One region of the Exiguobacterium sp. Helios genome, then DNA from elsewhere that is predicted to be linked to it. Evidence: predicted binding sites of a transcription regulator. Region 1 holds the regulator's gene; the other holds the start of a gene.
The links. Region 1 encodes LexA, which represses DNA repair genes until DNA is damaged. Its sites were predicted from a motif close to CGAACATATGTTCG; they were not measured.

Region 1 (14,828 bases):
TACTGGAATACTCCCGTTTCGTTCAGAAGTACACGTATCCTTCCCGTACGAACGAATCTGTTTTAGGATAAAACATTGTTTTGTTGTCGCAACAACACGACAGTCGTCCATATAGCCTGATGTAAAAGCCGTTGACGTATGGTATTCGTCAGCGGCTTTTTCGTGTTTCTTCTATATAATGCGTTTTTTTGTTTTATGTTTTAAAAAATCTTTAATTCTTTCTTTACTTTCTTCATCCGATTCTTTTTTTGAGTCTTTAGTTAGGTGAATAATTAGAATATTTCCTCTTTACCATGCCTAAAGTCCTACTTCCACTTTAATTTTCCAAGCATTATGACCTAGACGTGACAAAACATGCATTTTTGCAATCTGTTTGTCATACTAGCCCGGTTTGTAACTTGAATGACTCTGACCTGTAAACGCACAACCCTGAATTGCCGTGTAAAGTAGGAACAGTAAACACAGCATATGTCAGGAGGACATCAATAATGAAAAAAGCAGTTTTCGCTGCAGGTCTTGCAGCAACGGCTCTATCAGTAGGATTCGCCCAAGAGACAGAGGCTGCCTCAGAGACGGTAACAGTAAATACAGCGGTATTAAATGTACGGACAGCACCTACTACGGCATCAGCGGATGTAGGTAACGTATATAAAGGTCAAAAATTAAATGTCGAAGGACGTTCTGGTGCATGGATTCAAACAAACATCAATGGCCAAAAACGTTATGTACACGGTGCTTACACTTCAGCCGGTTCTTCATTCGACTTTAAAAAAGCTACAGTCACTACGGCAGTATTAAACGTTCGTACGCAACCTACTACAAACTCTAAAGACGTTGGCAACTTGTATAAAGGCCAGTCCGTTAACGTAGAAAGCAAAGTCGGTGCTTGGATCAAAACAACAATCGACGGAAAAACTCGTTACGTACACAGCGATTATACAACTTTAGCAGGTTCAACAGCAAAAGCTCCAGCTGTTAAAGCTCCAGCAGCACCTGTTGCTAAAGCAGCTCCAAAAGCAGCAGCTCAACCAGCTGTAGCAACAAAACAAACAACAGCAGCAAAATCAGGTACGAAAGTAACAATGAACGTTACAGCGTACACAACTGATCCATCAAATAACGGTAGCCGCCTTTACAACGGTCGCGCATTGACTGCCAGCGGTTATGATGTTACAAACACGATCACGTACAATGGTATGCGTATCGTTGCAGCATCAGCTCAATACCCAATTGGTACACGCATGCACATCTCTGGTATCGGTGAAGCCATCGTACTTGACCGTGGCGGCGCTATCCAAGGTAACAAACTTGACCTTCTCGTTGGTTCACAACAAGAAGCACTCAACTGGGGACGTCAAAACGTCACTGTTACTGTCTACTAATTTTAAACACAAACAACCTGCCGGGCGAGATCGCCTGGCAGGCTTTTTTATGTCTTACGAAACGGATGAAACGTGTCCGGATTGTAATTCATACATTTTTTTATACAATCCGTTCTTTTCAATCAACGTCTGATGATTCCCTTGTTCCACGACTTCCCCTTGGTGCAGGACTAAAATCAAATCCGCATCCTGGATTGTCGACAACCGGTGGGCAATCGCAATCGTCGTTCGCCCTTGTCGCATGCGTTTTAAGGCGACTTGAACTTTTTCTTCCGTTTCCGTATCGATTGAACTTGTCGCTTCGTCGAGAATCAGGACTTTCGGATCCCGCGCCATCGTCCGGGCAAACGAGACCAACTGGCGTTCCCCGGCAGAAAACGTCGCTCCCCGCTCTGCGACCGGACTGTCATATTGCTCGTCCAACTGATTGATGAAGCCATCTGCTTGGACAAAACGGGCTGCTTCCTCGACTTTTTGGAATGGAATCGAGGGATCGAATAACCGGATGTTATCGGCGACACTTCCAGTAAACAGGAATGAATCCTGTAACACCAGTCCGACATGGCGCCGCAGTTCGTCTTCCGGCAATTGTTCGAGCGGTTGCCCGTCAATCAAGATTCGACCCGACTGATAGGAATAAAAACGCATCAGGATATTGATGATCGAACTCTTCCCGCTGCCCGTCTGACCGACCAGGGCAATCGTCTGACCCTTCTTCGCTTCAAACGAAATTCCTTTTAAAACTTCCTTCTCTCCGTCATAACTGAAGCGGACGTTATCAAAGACGATATGTCCTTCTGTAATATCAGCGTCACCCGCAATCGTCTTCGCAGGTTCCGGCTCATCCGTATCGAGTACTTTAAAGACACGGTCCGCCGAGACGACAGCCTGTTGGAATTCAGACAGACGTTGCATGATTTGCTGAACCGGTTGGAAAATCCGCTCCATGTAACTGATAAAGGCATATACGACCCCGACCTGGACCGTTTGTGAAAATGACAGGACACCGAAGTACGTAATCAAGGACGCAATCGTCAGCGCTAACATCAACTCGATGATTGGCCGAAGCAGCCAGCTGTCGAGCTTCAAGTTCTTGTAACGGCCGTTCTGATGGGCGATGTTCGTCTCTTCAAATTCCGCCATCAACCGTTTTTCCTGGCGAAATTGTTGAATGATTGCCATCCCGTTGATCGATTCATTCAGCTGTCCGTTAATCTTCGACAACAAATCCCGGACTTCAGCGTAATATTTCGTTGAATAACGGCGGTAAATCCAGATGATGAAATAAAACAGCGGTAACAGGACTAACGCAATCGTCGCGAGGCGCGGTTCCAGTAAGTAAAGGAACAGATAGGTTCCAATCAGTTGCACCCCGCTTTGGACGAACGTCGACAAGACACCGATATACAGTTCTTTGATGGCTTCCGTATCGTTTGTGATCCGTGAAACAAGTACGCCAGCCGGTGTCCGGTCAAAATAACCGAGCCGTAAGTGCATGACGTGGCGAAACACATCGATCCGAAGCCGTTGAATGACTTTCAAGGCGATTTTTTGGAACTCAAACGCCTGCAGATAATCGACGACGATCCCTGTCGTATGCAACAGTAAGTACACGCCGAACAATAACGCCACTTCCTGCACCGGATAGTTGCCGACCGCGACATAATCATCGATGAAGATTTTAACGAGATAGGGACCTCCGAGCTTTGCTCCGGTCGTCACAAGCAACAGTAAAAAGGCGACTAACACCTGTTTTTTAAACGGTTTGACGAATCCCAGCAATCGTCGTAAGACCGCTTTTTCATTAATATCATGATTCAAGCGTTCCACCTCCCTGTTCGACGAGTGATTCGAGTTGCTGACGGTCGTAGGTTTCTTTATACCAACCGTCACGGGCAAGCAGTTCATCGTGTGTTCCCCGTTCAATGATTCGACCCGCATCGAGGACGATGATCTCATCGGTATGCGAAACCGCCGACAGACGGTGGGCGACAATGATTTGTGACTGTTCGTTATCCGCTGTCCGGAAGTGTTCGATGATCGCTTCCTCCGTCTTGGCATCAACCGCCGACAAGGCATCATCCAATACCAGAATCGGACAATCCGCGAGTAACGCCCTGGCAATCGAAATCCGTTGTTTCTGACCGCCGGATAATGTGACACCCCGTTCCCCGACCATCGTCGCATAGCCTTCCGTAAAGCCGAGAATATCCTCGTGAACGGCAGCAATCCGTGCAGCTTCCATGATTTCTTCCATCGATGCATCCGGTTTCGCAAAGGCGATATTATCAGCAATCGAAGCAGAGAACAGGAAATGATCCTGCGGAACGATTGCAACCTGCTTGCGGACCGTTTCCCGCGTCAATTGTTTGACGTCCTGTCCGCCAATCGCAATCGAACCGTATTTGACATCGTATTCGCGTGATAACAGACGAACGAACGTCGATTTTCCGGCACCGGTCCGACCAACGATTCCAAGTGTCCGTCCGGGTGTCAATGTCACGTGAATGTTCACAAGCACAGGTTGTGTCTCATATACAAACCGATCAATCGCGACTTGTAAATCAGCGGACGAAACCGTCGTCGCCGCTTCTTTCGCATCCTTGATTTCCGGTTCGATTGCAAGCATCCGTTCAATCCGGTCGTACGAAGCCCGTCCCCGTTCGACGATATTAAACAACCAGCCGAACGCAAGCATCGGCCACGTCAGTAATCCCAAATATGTAGTGAAGGACACGATGTCCCCGATCCGAATTTCCCCTTGCTGTAATAAATACGCGCCGTATCCGACGGCAATGATATAAGATAAGCCGACCAAACCGAAAATCGTCGGATCAAATAAGGCATCGATTTTCGCGACCCGGCGGTTTTTTTGAACGACATCATCAGATAACGAAGTAAACGTTCCGACATCCGATTCAACTTCCCCTGTTGCTTTCAAGACGCGGACTCCGCTGACGCTTTCTGCGACCTTGTCATTCAAATCCGAAAAAGCTTCCTGCGCATCGTGGAATCGGGAGTGCAGCATCTTCCCGTACCGTGACGTCAAATAAACCATCAGCGGCATCGGTAACAACGAAACAAGCGTCAGTTTCCAACTGATCGTCGTAATCATCGTGATGATGACGAAACTGCCCATCGTCACGGAATCGACGAGTGTCAAAATACCGGCTCCTGCCGTCATCGAGACGGCTTGTACATCATTCGTCGCATGAGCCATCAAATCCCCGCTGCGGTACTTCTTGTAAAATGATTGATCCAGGTCCGAAAAATGACCATATAGCTGACTTCGCAACAACCGGCCGAGCCGGATCGACGCTCCGAAGATGTAAAACCGCCAAAAATAACGAATCACATAGGTCGATACCCCGATCAACACCAGTGTCGCGACCAGTTTCCATAAATCATTTTTCGTCAAACTGCCTTCGCTCAGTCCGTTGACCGTCGAACCGATTACTTTCGGCGGAATCAGTTCCAGTCCGGCAACAAAAATTAAAGCAATGATGCCTAAACTGTATGCTTTCCATTCGAGTCGGAAAAACCAACTCAGTTTCCTGAAGACTCCCATACAAGTCCCCCCTTTTTAAATCGATTGAGTATTTCTAATAGTCTCACATTTTAGATTAGCCATCTTCCTAAAAAATAGCAAACAAAAGGAGACCAAATTGGTCTCCTTTTACAAGTCGTTATTTTTTCGGTGATTTCATTGAACCACTCATTGAACGCATCACTTGGTTGACTTTCTTTTGTGATGGCTTTTGACCCATTTGCATCATCAATGTCTTAATCATATCTTCGTTGATTGGTGGGTTTTGCTCCAAATAGTTCATCATGTATCGACGAGCGATATAAAAACCAAGGGCGACACCAGCTACCAAGCAAAGAAGGGCAATTAAAATCCAAATCCATGTAGCCAAGTTGCTTCCTCCTCTAACTTCAAACGTCGCTTTTTACTATACTATAATTTAAAGCCTTTGCATAGATAATGCAAAAAAAAGGTGCGCGCGTTTGCGCACCTTTCTTCATTAACCGAGTTGCTTGACTGTGTTCAAGACATTTTCGACAGACATGCCGTACTCTTTTAACAGAAGATCTCCAGGAGCCGAAGCACCAAAGCGATCGATTCCGATGACTTGTCCTTCTGTTCCTACATATTTATACCAACCGAGTGAAGCACCGGCTTCAATCGCAAGACGCTTCGTGATGCGTTTTGGTAAAACTGATTCTTTGTATTCTGCTGATTGCGCTTCAAACAATTCCCATGATGGAAGTGAAACGACTGCTGCCGTTTCGCCAAGTTCTTTTTGTGCTTCGACTAACAGATGCACTTCAGAACCTGTTCCCATTAAGATTGTATCCGCTTTGTTGATGTCACCCGCAATGACGTATCCGCCTTTTTCAGCGCCTTCAACCGTCGTACCTTCAAGTTCAGGTAATCCTTGACGTGTCATGACGAGAAGTGTCGGTTTGTTTGTTGATTGAACGGCTGTTTTCCATGCGGCAATCGTTTCTTTCCCATCTGCCGGACGGTAAACTGTCAAGTTCGGCATCGCACGGAAACTCATCAAGTGTTCAACCGGCTCGTGTGTTGGACCATCTTCACCAACAGCAATCGAGTCATGTGTCAGGACGAAAATCGACTGGATACCCATCAACGCTGCTAAACGAACTGCAGGACGGAGGTAATCCGAGAATACGAAGAATGTCGCACCGTAAGGAATGACACCACCGTGTAACGCCATACCGTTGACAGCTGCTGCCATCGCAAACTCACGCACACCAAACCAGATGTTACGGCCGCTTGGATCGATGTCGAAGTCAGCTTCGCCTTTGAGCATCGTGTTGTTTGATCCTGCTAAGTCAGCTGAACCACCGAAGATTGACGGGATGTTTTTCGCAAGAGCGTTCAAGACTTCACCACTTGTCTGACGTGTCGCTTTTTTCGATGTCAGATCATATGTTGGCAGGTCTGCTTCCCAGTTGCTTGGCAATTCGTTGTTGATGGCTTGAACAAGTTCAGCATGCAATTCTGGATGCGCCGCTTTGTATTGTTCCATTTTCTCAGTCCATGCTGCTTCTGTATCAGCACCACGTTTGACAATGCGTTCTTCGAACAAGTCTTTGACTTCTTCCGGGACGTAGAATTCTTCGTGATCCCAAACGTAGCTTGCTTTCGTCAACTTGATTTCCGCATCTCCGAGTGGTGCACCGTGTGAAGCCGATTTACCTGATTTGTTTGGTGAACCAAATCCGATGACTGTTTTCACTTCAATCAATGTCGGTTTTGTTGTTTCAGCTTTTGCTGCTTCGATTGCTTTTGAAATCGAATCAAGATCCGTTCCGTCTTCGACACGGATGACTTGCCAGTTGTATGCTTCAAAACGTTGTTGAACGTTTTCTGAGAATGATTTATCGAGATCGCCATCGAGCGAGATATCGTTTGAATCATACAGAACAACCAATTTGCCAAGACCTAAATGTCCTGCAAGTGATGCCGCTTCTGCCGAAACACCTTCCATTAAGTCACCGTCTCCGCAAATCCCGTATGTGAAGTGATCGACGACGTTTAACTCGTCACGGTTGTATTTTGCTTCCAAGTGACGTTCTGCCATCGCCATACCGACAGCCATCGCAATGCCTTGTCCGAGTGGACCAGTCGTCGCATCGACACCTGCTGTGTGACGGTATTCCGGGTGACCCGGTGTTTTTGAGTTCCATTGACGGAATGACTTCAAGTCATCCATCGCGAGATCATAACCTGATAAATGGAGGAGTGAGTAGAGAAGCATTGAACCGTGTCCTGCTGAAAGTACAAAACGGTCACGGTTGAACCATTCTGGATTTTTAGGGTTATGGTTCATATGATCCGCCCATAATGTAAATGCCATCGGTGCTGCACCCATCGGCATTCCCGGGTGACCCGAGTTCGCTTTTTGTACTGCATCAATTGATAAGGTACGAATCGTATTTACTGCTAATAATTCTACTGTTGTCATGTTCGTCAAAACAATCATCCTCTCTCTTTTTCACAAATTCCTCCTCATTTTAGCATACCCACAAATGTGATACAACTTTTCTAAATAGTATGTCACATTGAAATGAATGCGCTCTCTATTGCCGTTTTCTTGGCACTTTCGTGATACATATTACGAACGTTTCACCAAAAAAAGCTACGCCACTCATCCCAATGAGTGACATAGCTTTTGTCATTATTGTTTGTTCCGTTCTTCTTCCTGCGCTTGCTTTAGTTTTTCAGGTGTTACGTCGGTTCCTTCTTCATCGACGATTTTGATGCCCATCATCTGATTTTTGAACGAACCACGGAATGCTTCCAGATAGGCAGTCCGTAATTCTTTTTGTTCCGCTGTTTCTGCATCAGTCAGTGGTTCGACTTTTGATTTATTGGCTAATTCGTTAATCCGGTCCAGTTGTTCTTGTGATAACATGATATCCCTCTTTCTGTTGACTCAAAGTTGAGCTTTCAATAGTAACCTTACTGTAAAAGACACGAAAAAAAAAAGCAAGTTTGATGCGCCGCTGAGGCATCAAACTTACTTCCTTATTCGTACGTACTGACTACTTCTTTATATTCCAGATAACGCCGGTTGACGGTCGCTTTCGAAATGTCGTGTCCCATCCCTCTTAATGTCACCGCGATGTCGGCGAATGTCAGTCCTAACTCACGTAACCGGACGATTTCTTCAATCGGGACTTCCTTTCGGCTCCGACCGGCATTTTCACCTTGACGGTTGAGGTTCTGCTCGGGACGAAATCCATTTTCGACAGCCCGTCGCATCCCGCGGGCAATTTTCGCATTATGCAGTTTCCGTTGATACTCTTCGACGAGCGATACAATTTCAAGAACCATCGCTTCGGCGTCTGCCAGTTTATACTCGCCATCCGATTCCATCGTCATCAGTTGAACCTGATGTTTTTGGAACGTATGTAAAATGGCGATTTTGGCATTCCCGCGTCCGATCCGCGTATCATCCGTCACGAGAACGGCATCCACGGCTTGACGTGTGACGTAATCGAGAACGGATAACATCCCTTCCCGATCAACGTCATAACCACTTTCCTTTTCCGTGATGATCTCCACGACTTCAAATCCTTTTGTTGCAGCGAGTCCCGACAGTTCCGATCTTTGCCGCTCAAGCGAGCTGTCCTGTGCTTCTTTTTCCGTCGAGACGCGACAGTAGATTACTACTTTCACTGTACTTCACACCCCTGTTCGTTCTTTGACAACCTTTACAGTTTGTCATTGTTGCGCGATTGGTACAACGATTTTGTTTTTCGAAATGACATGAGTCGTCTTCAGTTCATTATTCTCGATCAACCACTCGACATATTCCTGATCTGTCATCGATCCGTCATTATAGACTTCGGCGACCTGTTCGACGGTCGCGTTTTGATCGACTGTGACAGAAGCCGTCAAGAGTTGCTCGACCTTCTCGTCCGGTCGAGGTGTTAAAAGGAAAAGAATGAAAGCCAGGCTGAGCGTATAAAAAACAATGGAAAAGGCATGGGTACGAATCGTATGCATCATGATAAATCCCTCCAGTTAAAAATGTTTTTAGAATAGATGTTCTCGGAACAATTGTTCGCATAACTCATCTTAAACCAAGAACCGGTGTTCGGTCAACACAAAATGTCGAACAATTGTTTGTACGCTCATTTGTTCTATGTTATAGTGATTTTAGAAACATGTATTCCTATAACCTTCAAAAAACCAATCCGGAAAGAGGTGGCAATTCATATGCGGAAAATGTCGAAACGACAACAAGAAATCCTTGACTACATCGTTGCTCAAGTGAAACTGAAAGGGTATCCCCCATCAGTTCGTGAAATCGGTGAGGCTGTTGGTCTTGCTTCAAGCTCAACGGTACACGGTCATTTGGATCGTCTAGAAAAACGCGGACTGATTCGCCGTGACCCAACTAAGCCACGTGCGATTGAGATATTGCTTGATAAAACTGATGAAGATCACGAAGCCATCGTTCATATTCCCGTCATCGGGAAAGTAACGGCTGGTTTTCCAATCACGGCCATCGAAAACATTGAAGAACATTTCCCGCTTCCTGCCCATTACGTCGGGAACGAAAATGTCTTTATGTTGACGATTGATGGTGAGTCGATGATCAACGCAGGTATTCTAGACGGTGACCGGGTCATCGTTCGTCAGCAAAACACAGCAGAGAATGGTGAAATCGTCGTTGCTATGACCGAAGATAGCGAAGCGACTGTCAAACGGTTCTTCTTAGAAGATCAACAAGTACGTCTCCAACCAGAAAATGATTCGATGGACCCGATGTATTTCGATAACGTCTCGATTCTTGGCAAGGTCATCGGCGTATATCGGACGATCCACTAAGCGAGGGACCAGCACAGCTGGTCTTTTTTTATGCCTTCTGGAAATGTACACGATACAGTCAATACCGTTGCTTTAACCGGCTATGTTGCGTATTCGGTCGCAACCCAGCAGACGGATTGGCTTCCAACCGCTGTCGGCATCGCCGTCGGCACCCTTTGGCTTTCACCAGACCTCGACTTGAAGTCCGAACCTTACTACCGGCACGGTCCTTTACGGGTCCTTTGGATGCCTTATGTCAAAATCATGCCCCACCGCTCCATCTGGTCGCACGGTTTGATCATCGGCGATCTCATTCGCCTGATGTACAGCGCCGCTTTTCTGATTCCGCTTTTATTTTTGGCGCTGTACCTGAAAATCATTGAATCGAGTACGGTCGATTCCTGGTTCGCGTCCATGCCTGCTTTCATCATCGGCGTCATGGTTGCCAGTACGATACATATTGTCCTTGATCACTCCAGCAGCTTCTTTCGAACAAAAAAGAAGCGGAAAAAGCGTCGTTGAAAATCCTTCGTTCATTGTAAAAATGAACGAAGGATTTTTTTAGTATCCATTATTCATTTTTTTAAACATAAATTAAGGAAATTTTAATTCAAAGATTTGAATTAATTGTATTGAAAACGTTCTCAATTAGATGTAGGTTTAAATGGAAAGGCCATTATTTGCTTTAATCCAAAGGGAGGGTTTTTGCATGAGTAACTTTACAAGTGAGCTGATTGGAACAATGATTCTGATTTTGCTCGGCGACGGAGTCGTTGCAGGGGTTGTCTTGAGAAAGACGAAATCTGAGAACGGCGGCTGGATTGTCATTACATTCGCTTGGGGTCTCGCCGTCATGACGGGAGCATACATTGCTGCCTCGAGTGGTGCACATCTCAATCCTGCATTGACATTGGCGCTTGCCATGAATTCCGATTTACCGTGGGCAGACGTACCTGTCTATATCGCCGGTCAATTAATCGGAGCATTCATCGGTGCAGTACTCGTTTGGCTTCATTATATGAAACACTTTGAAGCGACTGATGATCAAGCAGCAAAACTGGGTGTGTTCGCAACAGGTCCGGCGATTCGCCATACACCGTCAAACCTGATTTCAGAAATCATCGGGACGTTTGTCTTGGTATTCGGAATCCTGTCATTTGGTCTGACAACATTTGGTGACGGACTGAAACCATTCATCGTCGGTCTTCTTGTCGTCGTCATCGGTCTCTCGCTCGGTGGTACAACAGGATATGCCATCAACCCGGCCCGTGACCTTGGTCCGCGGATTGCACACGCTATCTTACCGATTAAAGGAAAAGGTTCATCTGACTGGGGTTACTCGTGGATTCCAATCGTTGGTCCGATTATCGGTGGTGGAGTAGCCGTCTTGCTGTATCAACTGCTGCAAAACTGATTTTGTTTGACACCTACATCTCAAGGGGGATTTCAGCATGGAAAACAAGTACATCTTAGCACTCGACCAAGGAACAACAAGCTCACGCGCCATTATTTTTGACCACGATGGTCAAATCGTGAACTCTGCGCAACGTGAATTCAAACAATACTTCCCGCAACCGGGCTGGGTCGAGCATGATGCCAATGAAATTTGGGGATCAATCCTCGCTGTCATGGCGGATGCTCTCGGAACGGCTGATATCAAACCGAGCCAAATCGCAAGTATCGGAATTACGAACCAACGTGAGACGACGGTCGTCTGGAACAAAGAAACAGGTAAACCTGTCTATCACGCGCTTGTCTGGCAATCCCGTCAAACATCCGGTATCTGTGATGAGCTGAATGCACAGGGTCTGAACCAAACATTCCGTGATAAAACAGGTCTTCTGATTGACGCCTACTTCTCAGGGACAAAAGTGAAGTGGATTTTGGATAACGTTGAAGGGGCACGGGAACAGGCAGAAAACGGAGAACTTCTATTCGGAACAATCGACACATGGCTCGTTTGGAAGCTGTCTGGTGGAAAAACGCATATCACAGACTATACAAACGCTTCCCGGACATTGATGTACAACATTTACGAACAAAAATGGGATGATGAGTTGCTTGAAATCCTGACAGTTCCAAAATCAATGTTACCGGAAGTCCGTCAATCAAGTGAAGTGTATGACAATACCGTTCCGTATCACTTCTTCGGCTTCGAAATTCCGATTGCCGGAATTGCCGGTGACCAGCAAGCTGCTCTCTTCGGTCAAACATGTTTCGAACCGGGTGAAGGAAAGAACACGTATGGTACAGGTTGCTTCATGCTCATGAACACTGGTGAAAAAGCCGTTTCGTCTGACCACGGTCTACTGACGACAATCGCCTGGGGTGTCGACGGAAAAGTCGAATATGCACTCGAAGGATCAATCTTCGTTGCCGGATCCGCGATTCAGTGGTTGCGTGACGGCTTACGGATGTTGAAAAACGCGAAGGATTCAGAAGGTTATGCGTTAAAAGTCGATTCGACAGAAGGCGTTTACGTCGTTCCTGCCTTCGTCGGACTCGGTGCCCCGTACTGGGATAGTGACGTTCGTGGCGCGATTTTCGGCTTAACACGCGGAACGGAGAAAGAACATTTCGTCCGCGCGACTCTCGAATCCCTTGCTTATCAGACACGTGATGTCTTGACGGCAATGGAAAAAGATTCAGGCATCGAACTAAAAACGTTGCGTGTTGATGGTGGTGCGGTTTCGAATGACTTCTTGATGCAGTTCCAGTCGGATATCTTAGGTGTACCGGTTGACCGTCCGGAAATCAATGAGACAACAGCTCTCGGTGCTGCATATCTTGCTGGTCTCGCAGTCGGTTACTGGAAAGACAAAGCTGAAATCAAAAAACAATGGAAACTCAACCGTCAGTTCAAACCAGAAATGAAAGAAGACGATCGCGAACAGCGTTATGCCGGATGGCAAAAAGCGGTCGAAGCGACAATGGCGTTTAAACCGAACAAAAAAGAAGTCAACGCCTGATTTCTTTACTGGTATTCCCTCGCGGAATACCAGTTTTTTTGTTTTCCCTAAAAAAACAGGTTCGCTTCCTCTTCGGAAACGAACCTGTTAGTCGGATTACCTGTTTTACGAAAATTCTGCTTTGACGCCTGTTACGATATCATCCAGCGTTTTTGATTGACCACTTAAGACCGCTGCCAAAAAAGCGCCCTCTACCAGCGGTGCTTCGACGAACTGAACGTTCCGGTCCCCACTGTATAATTCTAAGGCCAGTTCCGCGTTCATCGTCGCCGATCCGATGTCGGTCAAAATTAAGCCGTCATCGTTCAACTCATTCATCGTCTCTTCAATTCGGGACGCATCGGTCCCGATACTGCCGTCCGCAAGCCCAGCTGCGAGTAACACGGGTGTGTCCGGAGCCATTTCAGCCAATAGTTCCTTTAGTCCGGTCGCAAGCTTTTCACTATGGGAGACTAAAATCAAATTAATCATGACAAGACCTCCCCAATCGAACGTAATAACAGTGAACTTGATAACGCACCGGGATCCTGGACACCGACCGTTGCATCCCCAAAATAAGAAGCCCGTCCTTTTGTCGCCACACGCTCTTTTGTATCTGCCAATGCTTGATCGAGTGCTGCGTTCAAATCACTCTCTTGTTCCAGTGCTTCGTAAAACGGTGTCCAAATATCGACCATCGTTTTTTGTCCAAACTCTGATTTCCCGCGCATTTTAATCCCATCCGTCGCTTCTTTAAACGCCGCTGCCAGTTCCGCCCCTTCAACTTCTCTTTTCCCTTTAAACGCTCCGGCAAATTTAACGAATGCCGTACCGTAGAGCGGACCGGATGCACCTCCAACGGTTTTAATCAAGGTCATTCCGACTTGTTTTGATAAGACACCTAGATCTTCATACTCTTCTTGCGCCTCAAGTTCTTTTTGTACAGCCTGGAAACCGCGCGACAAATTGATGCCGTGGTCGCCGTCACCGATTTCCCGGTCAAGATCCGTCAATTCATCTTTATGGTGTTCGAGATCGGCAGCCGCTTTAAGCAATGCTTTGCGGAATTCTTCAGTCGATAACTTCATCTATCTCACCCTCTTTTAATTAGAATCCGATTGCGTTCGTTTTTGCATCCAAGTAGCCGACCAGTTCATCGTCAACCGGAAGCAGCGTAATTGAGAAACCGTGCATTTCGAGTGATGTCATATAGTTGCCGACGAACGGACGAACAATCTCGTATCCTTTTGCCTGCAATTGTTCCGCGACATATTTATAGGTGATGTACAATTCCGATTCAGGCGTTCCGCCCATTCCGTTGACCATGACCGCTACTTTTTTATCGGTTACTTCCGCTGTCAATCGATCGAGTAATTCCGTCACGATGGCTTCGACGGAGGCAATCGGTTTCCGCTCCAGACCCTTTTCACCGTGAATCCCAATTCCGATTTCCATTTCATCCTCGTGCAAATCAAAACCGGGTTTACCGCTCTCCGGCATATAACATGGGGACAACGCCATTCCGATTGACCGGACGCCGGCAATGACTTTCTCAGCGACTGCTTTGACTTCAGCAAGTGATTTGCCCTCTGCTGCCGCAGCTCCGGCAATCTTGTGGACAAAAATCGTGCCAGCGACTCCGCGGCGGTCTTCTTCTTTTTTGATGGCGATATCATCCCGGACGATGACCGTCTCGACTTCGATGTCTTCGAGTTCGGCCAATTCTTTCGCCATGTCGAAGTTCATGACATCTCCAGAATAGTTTTTGACGACGAGCAGCACCCCTTTCCCACCGTCTGCCGCCTTGATTCCTTCAAGCACCATGTCAGGTGTCGGAGAAGTAAAGACTTCACCACAGACAGCAGCTGCGAGCATACCGTCCCCGATAAATCCGGCATGCGCCGGCTCATGGCCGCTTCCCCCACCGGATACAAGGGCCACTTTCCCGTTCAACGGTTCTTTTCGTTTAATGACATTGACTCCGCCGACTTTTGCATAAAGATCAGGATGTGCTAAAACGAGACCTTCCACCATATCTGAGACAAACCGGTTCGCATCTTGCATTAATTTATCCATCTTGAACGCTCCTTCGTCTAACGAATTTTGCCGTACCACTTACTCTTTACCACAAATCGAGACGACTTATGT
Region 2 (14,828 bases), 830 kb from region 1:
AATCGTTGTCTGGCTGGCCGATTTCTTCATCATCCGACGGATTCCGGCTGTAAGGAGGTTTTTGAATGCGTAAGTCAATCAAAGGCATTTTACTAAGTGGACTGATTGTGACAAGTAGCGGTCTTGCAGGGTGTGCGGTCACATCGGACGCGGCTCAGCAATACGCTGTTGCCATCCCTTTATCGGTAAAATTTGAAATGCCGAAAGTACTGAAAGCCGATCAGGAGAAACAGTACCGATTCGGAGCGACACTTTGGCAGAATCAAAAAGCAGTTAAAGAAGCGGAGTATGTCCATTTTGAAATCTGGAAAGCAGATGGAACACTTCAGTACAGTATGGAACCGGCAGATGAAACGAAACCGGGAGTTTATTCGATTGAGAAGAAATTGCCAAAGGAAGGTCTGTATTACATCAAGGTTCATGCCAGCAGTAACGGTGCGATGATTATGCCGACACAACAATTCATTGTCGGTCAACTGTCCGCCAACGATTTAAAAATCTTACAGGGCGGTGCCAAACCTGCCGGTGGAAGCAGTGGGCATCATCATTAAAAAATAAGACAGCAAAACAGGACGATGGATAAAAATCCGTCGTCCTGTTTTCATGTGCAATGGATTAAATTAATCATCATCTCCATGAGGTCCGTGGGCATCCCCTTGATCGTCTGAATCATCCGACTCGTCGTCATCTCCAGAATCATCTGATTGTCCATCATCATCCGACGATTCATCTTCTGATTCCATTTCGTGTCCATTCACGAATTTGACTTCGACTTGAAGACTTTTGATGGGCGTCGGAAGCTGTAAGGCTTGAGTGACCTGTACTAAAAGTTCTTCTTTTGTCATCGAGGCAGTAAGCGTTAACCGTTCGCGTAAAGTGGCACTATCTTTGATGCCGATTTCATCCTTGACGCGTAATTCGTTCCGGCGATGTTCACTGCTGTAGCGCCATTCGAATTTTTGTTTGTTCGTATCAGTCAACTTGATCATTATTCGTTTGATTTCCTGACTGTTTTGGACGCCGTCCTGATCTGCGTCTTCCTGACCATCGCGAACACCGTCATGATCACTGTCGGCATGGGTCGGGTCTGATCCCAGTTCGAATTCGTCCTCGTTATTCAGTTGATCTTTGTCTCGATCTTCTTCCCCGTCCTTTAGACCATCCCGATCAGAATCAGCTTGGATCGGTTGTGTGCCGACAATAAATTCTTCTTTCGTCGTCAGGCTGTCAGCATCTTGATCTTCTGCCGCATCGGAAATCCCGTCTTGATCCGTATCTTTTTTCAAGGGATTAAGCTTGGCAAGATACTCCTGTTGATTCGTCACGCGATCACGGTCCGCATCTTCTTGCCCGTCAGCCAGCCGGTCATCGTCTGTGTCTTTTTTGGTCGGATTCAACTGCAATTGATACTCTTGGAGATTGGTCAGCCGATCACGGTCATGATCAGCCGTCGCTACGGTTTTTCCATACCCTAAATGATACTTACGCTGCCAGGAATCCGGAATCTTGTTTTGATCCCGATCGACTTGAGTCACTGCCTTTTTCTTTGGTTTTGTCTTGGCGTCGACCGATACGACCGACTGGGAGAGACAGACGGAGGCGAGTAACGCTCCAATGATGATTCGTTTCATACGTTCACTCCTGTTCCTGATGAAAAATAGTTTAAAAAGCGATCTTAAGAAGAGTTTAATCAAATTGTTCTAACATAAGGACGCACTTTCGAAAAACGAGTCAGTAAAAAACAAAATAGTTAAAGAGAGGAGCTGTCAAAACGCCTTACATTTTTCTAGGAAAAATATTTTAAATAAAAAATGTAAAAAAATAAAACTATTTGTGAACTGCTTACGTTATCTATGTGTAGTTCAAAAAAACAAAGGGGTGTTCATAAGATGAAGATGAAAAAGTCGTATCTCGCCGTCCCACTCAGTGCCGCATTATTGATTCCAGCAGCAGGCGTCAGTGCCCATGGTCATGAAGATCATAGCAAGATGTCCCACAGCTCGGGCAAAGTATCGCTAGATGTCTCGTCTCCCGCATCGGATTTGCGAGCGACGCTCGATCAACTTTTATCTGAACATGCGTATTTAGCAGTCGTCGCCATGCAAAAAGGCATTGACGGCAAAAAAGATTTTGATCAAGCAGCCGCTGCGTTAAATCAAAATACAGATGATTTATCGGCAGCAGTCGGATCCGTCTACGGAGATGAAGCCGGCGAAGCGTTCAAAAAGATTTGGTCAAGTCATATCGGCTATTTCGTGGATTACGTGAAAGCAACAGGCGCCAAAGATGAGGATGCTAAACAAAAAGCATTAAAAGAACTGGATGAGTACCGCGTTGAACAGGCCGCTTTCCTTGATAAAGCAACAGAAGGACGCTTAAAAGCAGCAGATTTGGAAGCCGGATTAAAAGTCCACATTACGCAATTGTTGACCTCATTCGACAGTTACGTCGCCGGTGATTATGACGCCGCCTACAGCAACATGCGAAAAGCGATCGAGCATATGTACATGGTCGGAGAAGGATTATCGGGTGCCATCGTTACGCAGTATCCGGATAAATTCAAAAATACAAAAGTCGATACACCGGCTGCTGACCTCCGTGCCGGATTGAACCGGAACTTCTCGGAACATGCGGCACTCGCTGTCCTCGCGATGCAAAAAGGAATCGACGGAGCGAAAGACTTTGATGCGGCAGCAGGTGCCTTGAATGCCAATACAGAAGATTTATCAGCTTCAATCGGCTCGGTCTACGGCAGTGAAGCCGCGCAACAATTCAAGAAAATCTGGTCGAGTCACATCGGCTACTTTGTAGATTACGTGAAAGCGACAGGTGCGAAAGATGATCAGGCACGTGACATGGCCGTGAAAGAACTGGATGAATACCGTGTCGAACAAGCTGCTTTCCTTGATGCCGCTACAGAAGGGCGTTTGAAATCAAAAGACTTGGAAGAAGGACTGAAGGTCCACATCGATCAATTGTTACTGGCCTTTAACAGCTACAATGAAAAAGACTACGACAAAACGTACCCGGCGATCCGTGAAGCCTACGGTCACATGTACGGTGTCGGTGAAGGAACAGCGACGGCAATCGTCGATCAGTTCCCGGATAAATTTAAAGGCGCACCGGCCGGTATGCCGAACACCGGTCTTGGTGGAACGGCTGAATCACAATCATCCACATCAAACGGCATCCTTTGGTCATTACTTGGAATCGCAGCCGCTTCGATCCTCGGATTCTTCGGACTTCGTGGACGTCGCTCACAACAATAATCGGACAACCGAACCCGCTGGAAACAGCGGGTCTTTTTCTACACATTTTACGCTTGAAGGAGGAGTTTACGATGAAGGTCAAATGGCTTGTACTGTTTATTCTGGTCTTATCCGTCGTTCAGCCGTTTTCGGTCTCGGCTCACACGAGTCTAAAGAATTCAAATCCTGCAGAAGGCGAAGTCATCAAAGGGGACTTAACGAAAATTCGTTTGAATTTCGATACGGCGATCGAGAAAACCAGTACGGTCGAACTGAAAACAGTTCAAGGTGACGTAGTTTTACTTGAGAAGCCCCTGATCATCGGCAATGAATGGAGTGCAGCCGTTCAACAAAAACTTGAGAACGGAACATATCTCATCCGCTGGAAATTGATTTCGGAAGACGGACATCCGGTCGAAGGCACGATTCGTTTCAACGTAAAAGCAGCCGTTGCGTCAAGCGATGCTACTGAAGATCAAGATGCGGAAGCGGCAAAAGTGGAACCGCAACAAGCAAGCATCGTTCCGACCGAATCGGCCGAAACCGTCGAACCGGGATTGTTCCCGACCTTCTTACCCTGGATTGTGGCAGTCCTTGTACTCGCAATCGTCATCACGTTCTTCCTGCTCCGTCGTCAAAAACGATCATGAGTGGCATCATCAGTGAACTGCTCATTTATATCGGCGGGGCACTTTGGGCAGGGCGGCTGCTGCTTCTGTTTGTGGCGGAAGATAAGAAACCGACAATCGGTCAATTAGACGGTCTTGCGTGTGCCGCTCTCGTCAGCATCGTAGTCGGTTCGGTCCTTCCGTTGTGGCGTGTAGTTTCTTATTTTCAGCAGGAAATGGACTTATCATTCCGTGAAGCATTACGGGCGAGTCTGTTTGATGTCCGGATCGGTACGTATTTTTTACTCGTCTACTTTACGGCATTGTGTGCCGCAATTCTGATTCTGACGGCACGGATTCGTCCGGCGATCCGCTGGTTCCTGCTTCTGCTGACGATTCCGCTATTCCTCGGAATCGCAGGGACGAGTCATGCAGCTGCCAAACAGGGTCTATACGGATTGTTGCTACAGGGCGGTCATTTTAGTTTAATGGCATTTTGGACGGGCATCGTGGTCGTCATCGGTTGGTGTGCCCGGGATTCCAAACACTGGTTATCGTTTTTGCGCTGGTTCAGTCCGTTCGCCCAACTGACATTTTTTGGTGTCATCGTGACCGGATTTTTCCTGATGCGTCAAAGCGTTCCGTTAAGCGAGTACCGCAATGCCTGGAACGTCCCGTATGGCCAGGCCTTGCTGTGGAAACACCTGTTGTTAATTCCTTTGCTTGGTTATGCATTCATTAACGGGACACTCGTCAAACGGTGGTTACAGAAGGAACCGGCCTTTGATCCGCGGCGTGGTCTGCGTTTTGAGAGTTTGATTCTCGGTTGTATCTTTTTTGCGACAGCGACCCTGAGTAATCTGGAACCGCCAGATCTGAACACTCTTGGAGCAGTCAAGCCGATTCTTTGGTCAAACATCGTTCTTCTCTTAACAGGCGGTGGAAGTATCGGGCTGTTGCTGTTGGCCTATCAGAAACGCCTGCCGTTCCTGCTCGGCAGTCTGTTCAGTCTGCTTGGTGTCAGCCTCATCTATATCGGATTGTTATATACGCCTTAGCACAGTCACCTTCGGAATCCGGGAATGGTGGCTTTGTTGCGTCCGGAGAAGTGACAGAGCGATCATTTTAAAAATTAAAAGATAGTTTTTCTGAAGAAAATATCCGTGCCTGATTTTCGGCGACATGCAGGAGTGGAAACTCGGTATACTGAGGAAAAGAAGGGGAGGGACACGTGATGAATACCTTACCGGAAACGGATTATTATGAAGCGCTCGTCCGTCGTGATGCCTCGTACGAGGGGACATTTTTTGTCGGGGTCAAGACGACGGGGATTTTTTGCCGGCCGACTTGTCCGGCACGGAAACCGAAGCAACAGAACTGCGAATTTTTTGAGACGGCGAAAGAGGCATTACTCGCCTCGTACCGGCCGTGTTTACGCTGTAAACCGCTCGCTTACCCGGGGGACAGTGACGTCATTACCCGGCTGATTGCAGCCGTCGAAGCCAATCCTGAGAAACGGTTCAAAGATGCCGACTTCCGGGAACTGGGACTTGATGCCTCGACCGCCCGGCGGCAGTTTAAGAAACGGTTTGGCATGACGTTTGTTGAATATGCCCGTTCCCGCCGGATGGGACTGGCGATGAAGGAAATCCGCAAAGGACAACCGGTCATCGAAGCCCAGCTGGCGAGTGGTTATGAATCAAGCAGCGGCTTCCGCGATGCCTTTGCCCGTATTCTAGGGGCAACTCCTAAACGGTGGAGCGGAGCATATCTGCAGGCAAAATGGCTCGACACGCCGCTCGGACCGATGCTGGCGATTGCCGACGAACAAGGACTGCACTTACTCGAGTTTGTCGATCGTCGCGGACTCGAACGTGAAGTGGAACGATTGCGACTGGCAGCCCGTGCTGTAATCGTTCCCGGTGAAGCGCCAATCTTCGAGCAGGTAACAGTTCAACTGGAAGCATATTTTGCCGGCGAACGTGACCGGTTCGACCTTCCGCTTGTTTTGTACGGGACGCCGTTTCAGAGACAGGTCTGGGAACAGTTGCAACAGATTCCTACGGGTGAGACGATTTCCTATCAGGAACTTGCCGTCCGCGTCGGAAATCCGGCTGCTGTCCGTGCTGTCGCCCGGGCAAACGGCGCCAATCAACTGGCGATTTTGATTCCCTGTCACCGGGTGATTCGTCTGACCGGAGATCTCGGTGGATATGCCGGCGGCTTGGCACGAAAAGCGGCCTTATTAAAATTAGAACGGACGAAGAGAGGATTGAATCACGTATGAGTTTGATTAAAGATGTGTTTACGGATGACTGGCTGAATCGATTGGGGAAAGCGGTGCAGGCACCGGACTTTAAAGACGTCGTTCAACAAGGGGACTGGGAGGAGCTGGCGTTTAAACAACGGGTCCGCCGGATTGCGACTGAGCTTAACCGTTATTTACCGGCTGACTTTGAGCAGGCGGCGACGCACCTCGGAACGATTGCCCTGGAGTTTCCGGGGTTGCCGGGCATCGTTTTTCCGGACTATATCGAAGTCTATGCGCCGGGTGACGCCTGGGACCGGGCAATGTTAGCACTGGAACGGTTGACCCGGCACTCGACATCGGAATTCGCTGTCCGCCGTTTTCTGCTGGCGGATCAAAAACGATTTTTAGAGGTCGCGACGCAATGGAGTCAATCGAATGACGAGCACATCCGGCGCTTGGCGTCAGAAGGAACCCGTCCGCGTTTACCGTGGGGGCAGATGATTCCATCGCTGATTGCGGATCCTCGACCGGTCTTGCCGATTCTCGATGCACTGCTCGAAGACGATGCGTTATATGTCCGGAAAAGTGTTGCCAATCACTTGAATGATATCGCGAAGACTCATCCGGAACTCGTCATTGAACGATTAGAGCGGCTTGGAACGCATCCGCATACGGACTGGATTTTACGCCACGCGTCACGAACTCTGTTGAAACAAGGCCACCGGGATGTCTTAAAAGCCTTTGGACTCGTTACGCGGGGAACTGTGACGGTCGACGAACTGACGGTCACACCGACACTGGCAATTGGCGGAGAACTGGCTTTTTCCTTTCACGTGACGACGACCGAACCGCAAGTGCTGCGGATTGAATATGTGATCGACTACGTCAAAAAACGGGGGACGAGTCAAAAAGTCTTCCGGATCAGCGAACGGCAGGTGACGGGACGGGAGACGTTTGCGAAACGGCAGTCGTTCCGGAACTTGACGACGCGCGTTCATTATCCGGGAACACATCAATTAACGATTTTAATTAACGGAGAAGCCTATGCGACGACGGAGTTTGATGTCACGAAGGAGGAAACAACATGAACGGTCGCCATCCGGACTTTACGACATCCCGGTTATCGATTACAGCTACGGATACTGCCGACGGATGTATCTGGGTACTGAAGAAAAGAGAGAACGAACAGGTTGCTCTGATTCAATTAACCGGTCAGCAACTCAGTTACGACGCAATTGATCCGACCGATCGAGCCGGATACATCGAAGAAGCATTGACGGTCATCCTTTCGTATCTGGCGCGGACGCTGTTGTTGCCGTTCGTGACCGGACGGGATGGAGAAGCGGAGGTATGGCTCCAAAATGAATTTTATGCGGACGGACCGGTTTTTCGGCGTGACTTGACGCATTAAACGATAAAAAAGAATCGTCTCATCAAAAAACGCGCTTCTGATGAGACGATTTTTCGTGTCCGGATTACGGTTCTGAGATGCCGTTTGCGAGCAACAATAAAAAGGTGATGACGGATAACGACAGTAAAAAAGCAATGTTCGCTAAGATGCTAAACCATTTGACGTAGCTGTTCTCCGATCTAAGCCCAAGCATCAGTGAAACGATGTATCCGATTCCGACCAGGAGGTTGAGTCCGATCGGTACCCACAGGCTGAGATTCGGGAAAAACCGTCCACTCAGCAGGTAGGAAGTCAGCATATTGAACAGAAGCAAACCAAGCGTCAAGAAAACCGGCAAATACGTCTGCTTGGACTGGGTCATTGTTCGACCAAACGTGTCGACCAGTTGAAGTGTCGGCAAATGGCGTCGGCACTATCGGCGGCTGATCGTCCCTCGGTATCGAGCCTTAAGTAATTCGGATACGGCAACTCTCCCGGGAGTGAGTGCGTCCGGTATTGTTCAGCTGTTTCGAGCAAGTTCGCTTCCGACGCGGCAATATCCCGTTTCGTAAACTTATGTAGTAAGCGGTTTTCCGTCTGATTCCGGGCAAGACGGGTCGACAGGGCAGCTTCAAGTTCAATGATGAAGACTTCGGCACCGGCTTCTTTAAACAGTTGAACGGTCTTTTCGATGAATTCGATACCTCCGCCTTCGACGCCGAACAGGCACAAAAATGTAAAGATCACCCCTTCGAGATCACTGACGGCCATCTCTTTAAACATCTCCCGCCGGATCAAGTCCTTCAGCTTATGGTGCGCCGGCTTCGTAAAGTCAAAGTACGGATGCAACAGATCAATCGTCTGATGGTTATGGAATAATTTCATGCTCGTTTTTTGTTCGAGTTCCTGACCAATCGTCATCTTGCCGACGGCTTGCGGACCAAGTAACATCACAAACTTCATCCCTGACACCTCTTCCTTTTTTTGTTAATACTAGCACAGAAATCCGGAGTGTTCCTATTAGAACGTTTGTTCGTAAAATGATATAATGGCAATAGGAAATGTTGCTGTTTTTTCGACCGAATGGAGGTCATTGATTATATGGAACACTGGAAGATGGTAGACGGTTATGAAGGGATGTATCAAGTTTCAACAGCGGGGAATGTCCGCTCGCTCGACCGGATCATCGAGACGAGTCGTGGTGTTAAACAACGGCGACATGGCGTTGTCTTGCGACCGCGGATCAATCAGGAAGGCTACCGGAAAGTGACGTTGTACAAACAAGGACGGGGAGAACGGTTTTATGTTGCCGAGCTTGTCGCCAAGGCGTTTCTCGATTCCGAGGCCGTGCACGACCGGATTATCCGGGCGGACGGTGATCGTCTAAACGATCAGATCGATAATCTGACCGTCAAACCGTCTGTGAGTCAAGCGTATGCGTCGCTCCTCGACGAGTTCGACTTGTTATTGACGCAACATATCGAATTGTCGCCGCGGCAGATTCGGGACATCCGCTACCGCTATCAAGCAGGACAGTCGATTCGCCGGTTAGCGATGGCGTATCAGGTGACGGAAAACCGGATCCGTAACATCATCGATAAGAAGGAAGCCCAGTATATTAGTTAAACAAAAAACAAACCCTGTGCTTTTGGCACGGGGTCTGTTTATCTTTACTGGGACGGACCGACAATCGTCCTGTTAAGAGACTCAATTTGTTCACCGATGATGTGACCGTGCTGTTTCAGTTCCTGTTGCCGGGTACTGTTGGCCTGAATATTTGCTTCGAGTGATTGGCTGTAGTGGGTCAGCTCAAGCAGAATCGTTTCAATCAGTTGAAAGTGTTGCCGAATCTGCGGCTGTACCGAATAGACGAGCGTACGGTCCGTCTCGACCTGGACGAGCGCGGCTTCAATCTGTTGGGCATGATCAAGGACGGAAGCAATCCGTCGGGTGCTCTGTTCAAGCTGTTCGTGTGTCGTCTCGATTTGGGTCGTCATCTGGACAACATCTTGTTCGATCTGCCCGATGCTGGCCGTCAAATCCCGGTTCGCCTGGTTGATGTGATCGATACTTCGTTTGATGTCGAGCGCAAGTGACTCGACTTCCTTGGCGACGATGACGAAACCGCGCCCTTCTTCGCCTGCTCGTGTTGCTTCGATTAGGGCGTTGAGCGATAAGCGGCGTGTCGCTTCCGCCACCTGTTGGATGTAGCGGATCGAGGCATGCATTTGTTGATTGCGTTCGGTCGCTTCTTCCAGTGACTGTGACGTGTTGACAGACAGGGTCCGTAATAACGTTGTATCCTGTTGCAAGGAGTCGAGGATTCGATGACTCGTCGTCGCTTCGTCATTAAAGGAGCTGACCCGTTGATGGCTCGTTTGGATCGACTCGTCCATCGTCGCGAGTGCTTCAATCGAGGTCGTCAACAGTTGCCCGGATTCCGTGATGATTTGTTCCATCTGCGTCGACTGGTCCGTCAACGACGTCGCCACTTGATGGACGTCAACGATAGATTCATCAATCGATGCGAGTTGGGACGAAAAACCGGGTTGAGTTGCCTCCAGTCGTTCGCTCGCAATTGCGATTTCTTGCGTCAAGTTCCCGACTTGCTGCATCAGTTGGTTGTATTGGTGCGTCAATTGCTGTAATTCAAACGTCGTCGTTTTGATGCTGATCGGTTGATAGGTCCGCCGTGCATAGGCTTCTTCAATCTTTAAGGACAAGACCGACAGCGGAGCCAGTTGTTTTTTGATGCGGGCCCGGATCAACAGACTGACGAAACAGAGGACAATGATTCCGAGCACACCGAGTTTCAAGGCCAGTGCCTTAGCGGGTGCGACCAACCGTTCCTGATCGACCGATAAGAACAGGACATCATTCAATTCCGGAATCGACATGGCGAGAACGAACCGGTCGTTACTCGTAAACATCATGACGCGTGCTTTCTTCAATTGTTGCGTCACGTCTTTTTTTTGTTGTGCCGTCAACGCCAACGGTTGAATAGCTACGTTTTTAGTTGCGAGCGACTGAATCGCCGCATCGTACTCGTCCCTTGCCATATCGGCGAGCTGTTGATTTTTTAATCGTTTGATGGCGCGTGTCCGTTCCTGTTCGTCTTCCGGATACGCCAAGTAGATGGAGCGGATATTGGCATCAAGCATCGTCATTTCGCGTTCAAACCGTTCGCTGACGGACTTCGTCGACGCGCGGTAGAGTTCTTCAACGCTTAAAGCACTGATCAGTAACAGTCCCGCCGCGACGATCGGGATCAGCCAGTTGTTTAATTGTTGGGCCAAGAGTCTTTTTTTCTGTGTAGGTTGCTTCATTTGTTTTATCGCCTCCATGCTTCCTATCGGAAAGGAATGAGGCATAATTTATGAAGGCAACGTAGCGTTCTTGTAAAGGTTCAGCGCACAAAAAAGGACATCCGAGGATGTCCACTGTCAGCTGGCATGCGGCAGGTAAGTCGAGACGAAACTGGTCGTCATCTGCATGAGCTGTTGTGTTTCTTCTTTTGGTTCTGACGTGACATAAATAATCAGGGCAGCGGCGACGGCGACAAAAATGATAATGACAAGAATGACGAAGAACGGCATCTTGCTTTTCTTTTTTTCCTCTTTCATATCCATGATGCGATTACCCCCTTATGAAGTAGAAACGGTCTCTTTGAAGTGATTCCCTGATGAAAAAAATGGAAACCTGTTAAGCTACTTGAAACAGGTAAGAAACAGTCCGATAAAGAACTATAACGTATAAGGAATTTGTTTTACGTAAGGAGCGTACAGCATGTTGAGTCAGTTTAATCAGTTTCTGTTAAATTTTTCGTTATTGATCACCTCACTGTTATTTGCCTTTTTACCATTACGCCATGTCAAACGAATTTCACCGGCTTCACCGGTCAAGCTTCGTATTTTGGTCGGGTTCATTGCCGGATTTATCAGTGTATTGCTTGTCCTCAACAGCATTACGTATGATGGCGCCAAAATTGATTTACGGCTTGTCGCACTTGTCACGGCGTTTTATTACGGGGGGTGGGTCAGTGGCGGCATTACGACGCTAGCGATTATTGGCGCCCGGTTTGCCGTTACGCCGCCGGGGGCTTACGAAGGGTTGCTCCTGACCGGTTTAATTTGTATCGCTTTACTTATCACGGCAAGCATTTACCGTCGATTTGCGTCGCATACACTCAAAGATTATTTAGTCTTGATCGGTATTGGGATCGGCTACAGTTTACCTGCTCTTTATCTATTAACGGAGACGTTTAACCGGTTTCTTGAAATCGCCTTGGTCTACATCATTTTCATGTTATTGGGCGGCTACGTGACGTATCGTTTCCTGCAGGAACTACGGAAACATTTCCAGTTCGTTCAGATGCAACAGGAACTTGCTTTGACGGATGGCCTGACGAATCTTGCCAACCGGCGGAAACTGGATGAGACGCTGTCTCACTATGACAAACATGGATTTGCGTTTTCCGTTCTGATTGTCGACATCGACTTTTTTAAATCGGTGAACGATACGTACGGACATGACGGGGGTGACGTCGTCTTGCGTCAACTTAGTCATCTGTTGCAACACTGTAGTCCCGACGAAGCCGTTGTCGGACGTTACGGCGGCGAAGAGTTTGTTGTCCTGTTACCGGACACACCGCTTAAAGATGCCGTCCGGCTCGGGGAAACAATCCGCTTGGCCTGTGCCGATCAGCACTTTGTCTTCAGTACGTATCCGGCATTCCATGTCACGCTATCGATTGGGGCAGCCTCGTCGGACCAAGGCGAGACATCGTTTGAAGTCGTCCAAAAGGCCGATCAGTCTCTTTATCAAGCGAAACAGACGGGACGGAATAAAGTCGTCGCATACAGTGAAGAATAATCCAATACAAACAGGCGGGCTCCACGGAGTCCGCCTGTTTTATGCTGCACGTAAAAATTATTCACCGACCATGCCGTCATGGTCATTGTCCCGCATATAGGGATAAAGCCAATGGTCATCCGTGATCGGCATGCTGAATCCGGCGTCCTTTGCTTCCTGAATTGTGACTTGTCCGTTGCCGTTCGTATCAACGGTCGAGACGTCACCCGTTGTGTCCGAAGTCGGTTCCGGATTAGCAGGAGCTGGTGCCGGTTCTTCTTTGTTTTCGGTCAGACCGAGTTCGGCATTCACTTCATCTGGGTTGACGTTATCGAAATCATCGACGATTTTATTTCCGCGCAACGTATACGTATAGTGATAATGCGACGGGATTTGTGTTGTCGTATCCGGATACGTAATGGTCGCTTCAAAGTCCGTCACCTTACCGGCTTTACGGATGGTGTTTTCCATGTAAGCCTGATCGCCATGCCGATTGAGTGTACTGTCCTGCGGTGTGATGTTATAGGCATTTGAGACCCCGCCGAGTGAGTCGGCAATGACGTGTCCCTCGTCAAGCTGCGGACTCTCGACACCGGGAACCTTCGCTTCATCCGAGTAGTAACGGCCGGAGGATGTCGTCTCCTCGGAATCATTTTGTAAGGTGATTTTTTTAGCGACGACTTTAACGAGTTGTGCATGTTCGTTCGTAAACGCCCAGTACTTCCGGTCACCGAAGCCGATGTTGACGACGACGTTCGGTTCCCGGTCACCGGACAAATCACCGCCGTCGACTTGAAGCTGTTTGTAACCGGAAAAAAGAGCTTCCTTTGCCGCCGGACTGGCCGGTTTCGATGATGCTGCGTCCGTTGTCTGTTCAGAAGCAGCATCCGTCGTCTTCGGCTTTTCCTGGACAGGTTTTGTCTGCTCAGGAGTCTTTTTCTGTTCGCTCTGTTGTTCAACTTTCGGATCTTGCGATACCGGTTCTTCCGCCGCGCATCCCGTTAACAAAAGGGCAGCTAGCGGTAAACTGAGATATGTAAGTGTGTGTTTCATGGTTCGACTCCTTTGAAATGACATTCTTGTCCATTCTAGGAATCTTTCCCTTCGAATACAAGGTGATTTTAAATAATGAACTAAATTAAATATATGATAGGAGCCGTTTCGCTAAAAATGCCGGTGCTTTAGAAGGCTGGTTCAAAAATGAAGCTCACGCCAAAAAACACGCCGCAGACAGCTGACGTGTTGGAACGGATATTCCAGTGTTGGACTTAGTTCAGGCAGACGGATCGTTAAGACAAAATCAATTTCCGGAAAATGTGATGCTGTTCAAAGTCAGCCAGGATGTTTGGCGCGATGTTCTGACGGAACATCGAGTCATCTGCCCACAGATAATCGTCGTGTTCGTCGGATAGTTCGACAGCATCGTTTGTTGCCGTACAGAAGTAGACAAGCAGAATGACTTGCCGGTCAGGATGCGTCATTAGACTCGAGGCATACGCAATCCGGTCGACGGTGACCGTTAACCCCGTCTCTTCCTCGATTTCCCGAATCAGACTGTCTTCCGGTTGCTCACCAAAGTCAATTTTCCCACCCGGACATTCCCATGTTCCGCCACCGGAGTCGGCAGCAGCACGCTGGACGATTAAAATCCGGTTGTCGTACTGCACGATACCTTTGACGGCGGTTACGATTGTTGTCATATGTTTTCCCCCTTTTGTCCGAGAAGAACAGCTTCTGGACCTTCCTGTTGCATCAGCCGACCATTCTTCAGATAAACGCCGCTTCGTTCCGGTAAACCGTAGCCGAAATTACTTGCTGTCGTCATGAACGCCTCGGACAAGTTTGTCTCTTCCTGCCAGGTATCGTAATGGACGGAAATTACGGCATCCGCTAACAGTCCGAGACCCTTCAGGACTAACGCTTGACCGTTTCGTTGATCGATTGCCGGAATCCGGCATTCGTTTGGTGTCAATAAGGCACCGGCTGAAAATCCGGCGACCGGGACACCGTGCTGAAACCGTTCTTGAATGAGAGTGCCGATCGGTGTGCCGACAATGAACTGTTGATACCGTTCCGTTTCCCCGCCCGAGATGATGATTCCGGCACTTCCGGCTAACTGTTCGAGTTGTTCAGGTGTCGGACGCGCAGACAACGGAAAGTGGAAGAAATCTGTCGCACCATTTGCCGTTAATGCATCCGTATAAATCGGAGCATAATCGTCCCAGTTTGAGCCGGGACGCGGTACATACAGTAAGGCAACCGGTCCTGACTGGTCGAGACAAGAGACGAATTGTTGGCAAAGCATTGAAGTGAACGGCGGACCGCCACCGAAGAGAAACAGCTGTTGATCCATCATGAAAAACCTCCTGTGTTTAAAATGATTTCATCTGCAAAACGGTCTGATACCGCTCAAAAAGTTGGGCCGTCATGAAAAAGAACAGCAGACCAAAACCGATGTGAAGCGCTGTATAGAAAAGACC

Region 2: HNY42_RS02965 (NUMOD4 domain-containing protein) is a predicted target of LexA. The motif match lies at 8,520-8,533, and genes of this name have one in related genera.

What each region holds. Positions count from the first base shown of each region.
Region 1 covers NZ_CP053557.1:1,372,604-1,387,431, reverse strand. The annotation lists gene HNY42_RS07080 (aspartyl-phosphate phosphatase Spo0E family protein) at 1-71, shown strand, start outside; gene HNY42_RS07075 (SH3 domain-containing protein) at 489-1,382, shown strand; gene HNY42_RS07070 (ABC transporter ATP-binding protein) at 1,437-3,203, opposite strand; gene HNY42_RS07065 (ABC transporter transmembrane domain-containing protein) at 3,193-4,950, opposite strand; gene HNY42_RS07060 (YneF family protein) at 5,069-5,299, opposite strand; gene tkt (transketolase) at 5,408-7,396, opposite strand; gene HNY42_RS07050 (DUF896 domain-containing protein) at 7,592-7,828, opposite strand; gene HNY42_RS07045 (YneB family resolvase-like protein) at 7,942-8,595, opposite strand; gene HNY42_RS07040 (cell division suppressor protein YneA) at 8,641-8,928, opposite strand; gene lexA (transcriptional repressor LexA) at 9,139-9,753, shown strand; gene HNY42_RS07030 (metal-binding protein) at 9,784-10,254, shown strand; gene HNY42_RS07025 (MIP/aquaporin family protein) at 10,442-11,146, shown strand; gene glpK (glycerol kinase GlpK) at 11,184-12,701, shown strand; gene dhaM (dihydroxyacetone kinase phosphoryl donor subunit DhaM) at 12,807-13,172, opposite strand; gene dhaL (dihydroxyacetone kinase subunit DhaL) at 13,169-13,768, opposite strand; gene dhaK (dihydroxyacetone kinase subunit DhaK) at 13,788-14,756, opposite strand.
Region 2 covers NZ_CP053557.1:541,018-555,845, forward strand. The annotation lists gene HNY42_RS02910 (PepSY-associated TM helix domain-containing protein) at 1-73, shown strand, start outside; gene HNY42_RS02915 (FixH family protein) at 66-551, shown strand; gene HNY42_RS02920 (hypothetical protein) at 621-1,631, opposite strand; gene HNY42_RS02925 (copper amine oxidase) at 1,890-3,269, shown strand; gene HNY42_RS02930 (copper resistance CopC family protein) at 3,341-3,898, shown strand; gene HNY42_RS02935 (copper resistance D family protein) at 3,895-4,914, shown strand; gene HNY42_RS02940 (bifunctional transcriptional activator/DNA repair enzyme AdaA) at 5,088-6,143, shown strand; gene HNY42_RS02945 (DNA alkylation repair protein) at 6,140-7,195, shown strand; gene HNY42_RS02950 (hypothetical protein) at 7,192-7,518, shown strand; gene HNY42_RS02955 (hypothetical protein) at 7,583-7,918, opposite strand; gene HNY42_RS02960 (DEAD/DEAH box helicase family protein) at 7,876-8,460, opposite strand; gene HNY42_RS02965 (NUMOD4 domain-containing protein) at 8,599-9,123, shown strand; gene HNY42_RS02970 (methyl-accepting chemotaxis protein) at 9,168-10,823, opposite strand; gene HNY42_RS02975 (hypothetical protein) at 10,941-11,126, opposite strand; gene HNY42_RS02980 (GGDEF domain-containing protein) at 11,284-12,369, shown strand; gene HNY42_RS02985 (DNA/RNA non-specific endonuclease) at 12,427-13,401, opposite strand; gene HNY42_RS02990 (NUDIX hydrolase) at 13,638-14,048, opposite strand; gene HNY42_RS02995 (Type 1 glutamine amidotransferase-like domain-containing protein) at 14,045-14,704, opposite strand; gene HNY42_RS03000 (permease) at 14,721-14,828, opposite strand, start outside.